2 regions of the Enterobacter bugandensis genome follow, and region 2 is predicted to be linked to the other one. Evidence: predicted binding sites of a transcription regulator. Region 2 holds the regulator's gene; the other holds the start of a gene.

Region 1 (4,407 bases), 2.6 Mb from region 2:
GCGGCCCTGTAGATAGCTCAGCCAGCAGCCCAGGCTCGCGGCGGAGGTAAGGATAACCATCGTTGGCGTAAAGTCCATGACGCCTTTGCCGATCAACGCCCCGGCAAGCAAAAGCAAACTGTCACCGGGTAAAAACGAGGCTGGCAGTAATCCATTTTCCAGAAACAGCGTCGCGAACATCACGAAATAGACGACGCCTACAACGTGGGGATCCGCCAGGGCGGCAAAATCATGTTGCCAGAGCGCCGCGATAATATCTTGAATAACAGCCATGGACTTTCCTGTGGAACAGCAGAGATAACGCTATTGTACTCCCAATTTCACCTGTCGGGATTGATCGCAGGCGCAACTCATGCAGACTTTTCTGCATGCAGTGTTCACAAAAGCGTCCGGGGAGTACATTTTCAGCCCGCACTCTACACGATACGTTCAAAGCCTGCAGATAAATCCGCAATTAAATCGTCCACATTTTCTAAACCGATATGCAATCTAATGAGGGTGCCGCTGAAGTCCACTTCACCACCGGGGCGCAGGGCCGCGATCTGCTCCGGCTGATTCGGCAGGATCAGAGATTCAAAACCGCCCCAGGAGTAGGCCATGCTGAAGAGGGTAAAATTATCCAGATAGCTTGCCAGCTCGTCATTACTTAGCCGTTTTTTAAGCACAAACGAGAACAGCCCGCTGCTGCCCGTAAAGTCACGTTGCCAGAACTCATGGCCTTTACTACCCGGCAGCGCCGGATGGTTCACGCGCTCAACCTGCGGATGCTGCGCCAGCCATTCAGCGATTTTCAGGCTACTTTCATGATGCTGACGCAGACGCACGCCGAGCGTACGAATGCCCCGGCTGGTCATGTATGCCGTGTCTGCATCCACCATCTGGCCCATCAGGTAGGCATTTTCCCGCAGCTGGTCCCAGCAGCGCGCGTTGGAAACCGCGGTGCCAATCATCCCGTCAGAGTGTCCAATCAGGTATTTCGTTGCCGCCTGAATCGAGATATCAATATCGAATTCCAGCGCCTTAAACAGCACACCTGCCGCCCAGGTGTTGTCGATCATGATAATCGCCTCTGGCGCTTTGCTGCGCACGGCCTTCACGATAGCCGGAACGTCGTGCACTTCCATGGTGATGGAGCCAGGAGATTCCAGGAACACAATGCGCGTGTTTGGCTGGATAAGTTCAGCAATGCCTTCACCAATCAGCGGGTCAAACCAGCTGGTGGTCACGCCGAGCTTGCTGAGAATTTTTGTGCAGAAATCCTGGCTGGGTTCATAGGCGGTGTTGGTCATCAGGATATGGTCGCCCTGTTCGACAAACGCCAGAATGGTGTTGGCGACTGCCGCCGCACCGCACGGGAACAACGCGCAGCCCGCGCCCCCCTCCAGCTCGCACATCGCTTCCTGCAGCGAAAAATGGGTTAGCGTGCCGCGGCGACCGTAGAACAGCCCGCCTTTTGCGCGGTTACGCGTGGCGATTTTTTTCTCCTCAACGGTATCAAACACCAGCGAGGAGGCGCGTTGAATCACGCTATTAACCGATCCCTGAGTGTATTTTTTGCTGCGTCCCGCCTGCACCAGCGTGGTATCAAGATGCTTCTTCGTCATGTTCGCTAACCCTGTTTTATACGTCTGGACGTCCAGACTACCACGATTGTAAAAAACTGCACCCGCATGCTTATCGAATAAGCAGAAAATATTAGCAAAAAAGCGCATAAGAAATTTTTACTGCGTAAGCGCAAGGAAACTGAGCGAAAATTACGGCACCATGTAAATACTAATGAGAACGACTATCAATTCGACGGCTTTTTGATATTATTACGTTCAGATTTTGTGATTTGCGTCCTGGAGATACAGAGTGGGTAATAATTTGATGCAGACGGATCTCTCCGTTTGGGGCATGTATCATCATGCTGACATCGTGGTTAAGATTGTGATGATCGGCCTGATTCTGGCGTCCGTTGTCACCTGGGCTATCTTCTTCAGCAAAAGCGCCGAGCTGCTTTCGCAGAAGCGTCGCCTCAAGCGGGAACAGCAGCAGCTGGCAGAAGCCCGCTCTCTGGATCAGGCTTCTGAGATGACCTCATCCTTCCACCCGCAAAGCCTGACCACCCTGTTAGTGAATGAAGCTCAGAACGAGCTGGAACTCTCCGCCGGCAGTGAAGATAACGAAGGCATTAAAGAGCGTACCGGTTTCCGTCTGGAGCGTCGCGTTGCGGCCGTTGGCCGACACATGGGACGCGGCAATGGGTATCTGGCGACCATCGGCGCGATTTCACCGTTCATCGGTCTTTTCGGTACTGTCTGGGGCATCATGAACAGCTTTATCGGCATTGCTCAGACCCAAACCACCAACCTGGCGGTAGTGGCCCCGGGTATCGCGGAAGCACTGCTGGCGACGGCAATCGGTCTGGTTGCGGCAATTCCGGCGGTGGTTATCTACAACATTTTCGCGCGTATGATCGGCAACTACAAAGCCACGCTCGGCGACGTTGCCGCTCAGGTTCTGCTGCTGCAAAGCCGCGATCTCGACCTGAATGCCAGCGCCGTGAAGCCGGTGCATGCGGCGTCTAAACTGCGCGTAGGTTGATTGTATGGCAATGCGTCTAAACGAAAATCTGGACGATAACGGCGAAATGCACGAAATCAACGTGACGCCGTTTATCGACGTCATGCTGGTGCTGCTGATTATCTTCATGGTGGCAGCACCCCTGGCGACGGTCGACGTGAAGGTGAATCTGCCTGCCTCCTCCAGCCAGCCGCAGCCGCGTCCGGAAAAGCCAATTTATTTGTCGGTGAAAGCGGATAAATCCATGTTCCTGGGGAACGACCCTGTGACGGATGCCTCCGTTATTCCGGCGCTGGACCAGCTGACCGGCGGCAAGAAGGACACCACCGTCTTCTTCCGGGCGGACAAAACCGTCGACTACGAAACCATGATGAAGGTAATGGACACGCTGCATCAGGCGGGTTATCTGAAGATTGGGCTGGTCGGGGAAGAGAAAGCGGCCTCGAAGTGATAAAGAAGCTGGCGAAAGCCGGCTTTTTTTATGCCTGTCGGTTTATGCGTTTTTGTTGTCCGTCGGTGCGGTAGAGGAGGTGGTGGTCAGCGCGTCCTCATCGAGCGCAACGCAGGTGACGTTTGACGTACGGTACTCACCGGCTGACAGTTTGCGCGTCAGGCGCAGGGTGGCGACTTCTCTGGCAAGCAGATACTGATAGTTGGCCTCAAGACGTCCCAGCAGTTTCTCTTTCAGTTCTGGAAGCTGTTCGATGATGGCGTTCATCACGGCGCCGTAAATTTCTTCTTTAACCTGTAACGGATAAATCTCGCGGCGATTCTGCCATTTCAGACGCACCAGCGTTGCCGGGATCGATACCAGGTCTTGTGTAATACGCGTCATCTCGGCATTTTTTGCATTTCTTAGTGCCTCGATATTTTGCTTTAAGATAAATTCATCACTTTTTTTATCATCTAAAGTCAAATAAACGTTATTGTCTTTAACTTCTTTCACGTTAATCTTCCCCCAGGGTATAAAAAATAGGGTTGTTTTTTTCTCGCGTAATTAGATTAAGCCAAATTTCATTGCCGGCCTCATTTATTTCTTTCGTTTTTTCAGCCATTATTTGACTTAGTTTCTGCGCATCTATTTCGCCTTCTGCCTGCAGGTCATTCAGCAGGTGGACGAAGGCTTCAATTTTTATAGCGCGAAATAAGCGGTCTTTTATATGGCGATCGTGCTCTTCCAGCAGCATATTACGGGATTTGCCAGTGTGAGAAACGCCAATTAATATATCAGGCTCGAAATCAGAGAGCTTTCTTTTCCCCTGAGTGAAACTGGCCTTTTTTTCTTCTTCCGTCGGTTGCTGTTCCACAGGCGTAATGTGGTACTTAGCCGGGACGAGATAGTCGGGCAGCATTTTTAATTTCCTTTAATTTCAACAGGGTGGGGTTGGTAAAGGCGTGAGATTCGTTGACAATATCATGAGGCAATTTTAAAATCAAAAAAAATGGAGCCAACCCATGAACAGCATCTTTTTTACGGTCATCACATTACTATTACTGACCGCTGGTGTGCTTTTATTGATGCAGGAGTTCAATAAAACGAAAGTGTCGAAAGACACCAGTGAACCGCCACAACCTGAACTGATGACAAAAGAGGAAGGAGAAGATCATTTCTCTGTTTTGATGAACTCCGTTACGCCTGTCTGGTACTGGCGGGTGAATCATGAATATATCGACTTCTTACACGCGACAATTAAGCGCATGAAAATGTCGGAAATTAATGACACGCCCGGTCTGTTTGAGGCGCAGCGTCGCTGTAGCGATCTGAATTCAGCGGTTTATAAATATTACGACAACATCAAAAAGCGCTGTCTTAACGGTGAGAAGGTCTCGTATTCAGACCTG
Region 2 (4,407 bases):
TCCCCCATCGTGCTGGTTCATGGACTTTTTGGCAGCCTGGATAACCTGGGCGTGCTGGCCCGCGATTTGGTTACCGATCACGATATTTTACAGGTCGATATGCGCAACCACGGGCTTTCCGGCCGCTCAGACGAAATGACCTATGCGGCAATGGCGCAGGATCTGCTGGATACGCTGGACGCGCACAACCTGCAGAAGGTGACCCTCATCGGGCATTCAATGGGCGGTAAAGCGGTTATGGCGCTCACCGCGCTGGCGCCAGAGCGAATTTCCGGGCTTGTGGTGATTGACGTTGCGCCTGTGGGTTACGACGTTCGCCGTCACGATGAGATTTTCGCGGCGATCAATGCCGTAACCGAAGCTGGCGTTTCCACTCGTCAGCAGGCGGCAGCGGTTATGCGTGAGCATCTTGATGAAGAAGGCGTGGTGCAGTTCCTTTTGAAGTCGTTTGTTGACGGGCAGTGGCGTTTTAACGTGCCGGTGCTGTGGGACCAGTACAACAACATCGTGGGCTGGGAAACCGTTCCCACCTGGCCACACCCTGCCCTCTTTATTCGCGGCGGTAACTCTCCTTATATTACCGACGCGTACCGCGACACGCTGCTGGCACAATTCCCGCAGGCGCGCGCCCACGTCATTGCCGGTGCCGGACACTGGGTGCATGCGGAAAAACCTGATGCTGTACTGCGCGCCATTCGCCGCTATCTCGCTGATACTGCAAATTGATTAAAAAGAGAGCGACTGGAAGATGACGGGCTTCCAGTCGTTGGCGTGCCGTTTTTGGTGATGTATGATGGCGCGCTTATCGCCCGGGCTTTAGCAGGGCGGCGTGTTTCCCCCGAAGTCTCATAATCATGGCCAAAGAACAAACGGACCGTACGACACTAGATCTGTTCGCGAATGAGCGTCGACCGGGACGACCGAAAACGAATCCGCTTTCGCGCGATGAACAGCTGCGTATCAATAAACGCAATCAGCTTAAACGCGATAAAAATCGTGGGCTTAAGCGTGTCGAACTGAAGCTCAACGCCGACGCGGTCGATGCGCTTAACGAGCTGGCAGAGGCGCGTAACATCAGCCGCAGCGAGCTTATTGAAGAGATGCTCATCGCCCAACTCGAGACGCTGCGCAGCCAGGCATAAGTCTGAAAAACCCCTTTATCGCCCTTTTCATGTAGCACAGAGTGCAGTCCTGCGCGATAGCGGTTTCCGCAGGGTTGCCAGTTCTGCTATTATTGCCCTTATCCGTGGCCGAATTGCGCCACCATACCATTAAGTTTCAAGAGGTTATTTTACTCATGGCAATCATCGGCATTTTCTTCGGCAGTGATACCGGCAATACCGAAAATATCGCAAAAAACATTCAGAAACAGCTCGGTAAAGACGTTGCTGATGTGCATGACATCGCCAAGAGCAGCAAAGAAGATCTCGAGGGCTATGACATTCTGCTGCTGGGTATTCCAACCTGGTACTATGGTGAAGCCCAGTGCGACTGGGACGATTTCTTCCCGACGCTGGAAGAGGTGGACTTCAACGGCAAGCTGGTTGCCCTGTTCGGTTGTGGCGATCAGGAAGATTACGCCGAGTACTTCTGTGATGCGCTGGGGACGATTCGCGACATCATTGAGCCTAATGGCGCGGTTATTGTGGGCCACTGGCCGACTGCCGGTTACCACTTCGAAGCCTCTAAAGGCCTGGCCGATGACGATCATTTTGTCGGACTTGCCATTGACGAAGACCGTCAGCCAGAACTGACCGCAGAGCGTGTAGAGAAGTGGGTTAAGCAGATCCGCGAAGAACTGCATCTGGACGATATTCTCAACGCCTGATTTTTTACGGCGCAACGCGGGTTGCGCCCTTTTCCAGGTAAAACCGATTAAATTAATTGCTACAAACTTTTAACTTTTTCGCCCAGACCTGTACAATGTCTCCCTGGCAAAATGTGGTTTCCTTTGAGCAAGTTTGTAGGTGATACCACGTTTTTATAAGCATACTTTGCCTGAGACTTGCAGTTTTCATTTAGGCATGGCAGTTCTATAATGAGACGCATTATCCCAGGTGCATTTTCTGTCACTTCCCAGAGAAGTGAATCGTTTAGCAACAGGACAGATTCCGCATGACTGACAACAACACCGCATTAAAGAAGGCTGGCCTGAAAGTAACGCTTCCTCGGTTAAAAATCCTGGAAGTGCTTCAGGGTCCAGACAATCACCATGTCAGTGCGGAAGACCTTTATAAACGTCTTATCGACATGGGTGAAGAGATTGGGCTGGCCACCGTATATCGCGTGCTGAACCAGTTTGATGACGCGGGCATTGTTACCCGTCATAATTTCGAAGGCGGTAAATCTGTATTCGAACTGACCCAGCAGCATCACCACGATCACCTGATCTGCCTCGATTGCGGCAAGGTCATTGAATTTAGCGATGATTCCATCGAAGCGCGTCAGCGTGAAATCGCAGCTCGTCATGGCATTCGCCTGACCAACCACAGCCTGTACCTTTACGGTCACTGCGCTGAAGGGGATTGCCGCGAGAATGAACACGCTCACGACACAAAATAAGTTAGCGTTCATACTCTGAGCCAGCCGTAAGGTTGGCTTTTTTTTGCCTGAAAAAAGCCCGGTAAGCAAAGTGCACCGGGCGTAGAGCAACTTATTTGTTGTTATTGCGTATCTCGTTCCAGATTTTATCGCAACGCTTCGCCACTTCCTGATCGTTACCGGTTTTACGTGCCTGAATGCAGGCCTGATAATCCATCACGCGAACATTCTCCTGCGTCGCGAACGCCTCATGCGCTTTCTCTTTCTTTAACACATTTAGCACGCTCTGGCAGGCTTCAATTTTCTCAGGCGATCCTTCCGCGGTATTAATACAGGCGCTATACGCCTCCTTCAGACGGGCGTCCTCTTTCGGCGCCTGAGTCTGAACACACGCCACCAGCCCTGATGCCATCAGCGCGACGATTACGATTTTTTTCATCATATGCAGTCTCCAGACCGGCGGGACTCAGCCCGCCGGTGTGCTCATCAGAAGATGGTGAATGGGGCGATAACCATGAATTTGACGTCACGTTCATCCTGGAAGATGTTGCCGTAACCGCCCGCATAGCTTGGGATATCGGAGTGGTTGTCATACTGCGTAAAGTGCAGCTTGAACATCGTGCCTTTCGCGCGGCCATCCTGCAGGGTGTAGATAGCATCCAGGCTGTAGGAGGACTCTTTCAGGCGATAGTTTGGATCGTAGTACGCATCCGGCGTCGCCATGTCTGCTGGTTTTGCATCCCAGGCGTAAGCGTAAGAAGCGCCCACCGCCCAGCCCGGCAGGTTCCAGTTTTTCAGGTCATACATGGCGCCGAAGAAGACCGCTTTCTCGCCGTCGGCGTTGAAGTCTGAGCGGTTATCCCACCAGATATCCAGACGACCGTTGGATGAGGCATAGGTCGGCGTCATACGCTGCAGGAAGTAGCCCTGCTGCCCTTCAGCCTTCACCCATGTGCCTTCCAGACGCAAATCAACCTGACCGACCTTATAGCCGAAGGTTAACGCCTGCAGCCACGCGGTGCCGTTATAAATGTCGTTTACGCTGCCATCGCTGACCTTATCGCGCGTACCGTAGAACTGGTAGCTAGTGCTCAGCGGACTACCGGCGATATCAAATTTGTAGCTGGCTTTAGCAAAATACTGATCGATATAGCCTTCCGCCTGACCAAATGCGGCTTCCAGAACCAGATCGTTTTTGAAATCGTACTTCGCGCCCAGCGAGTGGAGGTAATCGACTTTGGTTTTCTTATCGTTCTGGTAGAACTTGTCCATCTCAATGTGCCACGGCGCTTTGTACTCGTTGGTCCACATATAGGAGAAGCTCAACGCACCTGCATCACCGTAGTCAAAATTAGCCCCGGCTTCTGCCCCCTGATAGGTACCAGGCATAAAGCTCCAGTGCGGCGCTAACAGCGTCTGGCCGGTTGGCTGAATATAGCCCCCACGCGCCCATACCGGGCCGTATTTGAATTTCGCTGCGGCCTTATAAAGGCTGATACCGCTTTTATCCCCTGACCAGTCTTCGTCATAGGCTTTATTACTGGAGGAGAAGGCAATTTCGTTCGGGTGGCCGCTGTCGCCATTTTCAGCCATTTCAATCGCCGTAAACGCGGCAATATCCAGACCGAACATATCGGCGGCGTAGCCTGACTGGAAGTCCAGGTTGGCGTTCCAGGTAGAGTGAGAGAGGTTGGTTTTGTATTTATCTTCTGTGACATCTTTACGGTCACGTTCGCGCTGCCAGTAATAAATACCGCCAGTGAGGGTAGAATCTTCGATGAAACCTGCTGCTTTTGCCTCTGGTGTCACCACCAGGCCCGACATTGCTGTCACACCGGCAATAGCCAGCGCCAGCGCACTACGTTT

What was found. The regulator Fur, encoded in region 2, represses iron uptake genes when iron is present. The targets are predictions, from matches to a motif close to ATAATAATGAGAACNACTATCAA.
Region 1: the regulator Fur is predicted to act here: its motif matches at 1,771-1,793, upstream of exbB (tol-pal system-associated acyl-CoA thioesterase).

Annotation. Positions count from the first base shown of each region.
Region 1 covers NZ_LT992502.1:3,980,076-3,984,482, reverse strand. The annotation lists gene yghB (DedA family general envelope maintenance protein YghB) at 1-273, opposite strand, end outside; gene metC (cystathionine beta-lyase) at 417-1,604, opposite strand; gene exbB (tol-pal system-associated acyl-CoA thioesterase) at 1,855-2,586, shown strand; gene exbD (TonB system transport protein ExbD) at 2,591-3,016, shown strand; gene DG357_RS19215 (cytoplasmic protein) at 3,059-3,511, opposite strand; gene DG357_RS19210 (hypothetical protein) at 3,513-3,917, opposite strand; gene DG357_RS19205 (ESA_00282 family adhesion-associated protein) at 4,021-4,407, shown strand, end outside.
Region 2 covers NZ_LT992502.1:1,356,670-1,361,076, reverse strand. The annotation lists gene ybfF (esterase) at 1-726, shown strand, start outside; gene ybfE (LexA regulated protein) at 855-1,142, shown strand; gene fldA (flavodoxin FldA) at 1,298-1,828, shown strand; gene fur (ferric iron uptake transcriptional regulator) at 2,116-2,562, shown strand; gene chiQ (ChiQ/YbfN family lipoprotein) at 2,654-2,980, opposite strand; gene chiP (chitoporin ChiP) at 3,028-4,407, opposite strand, start outside.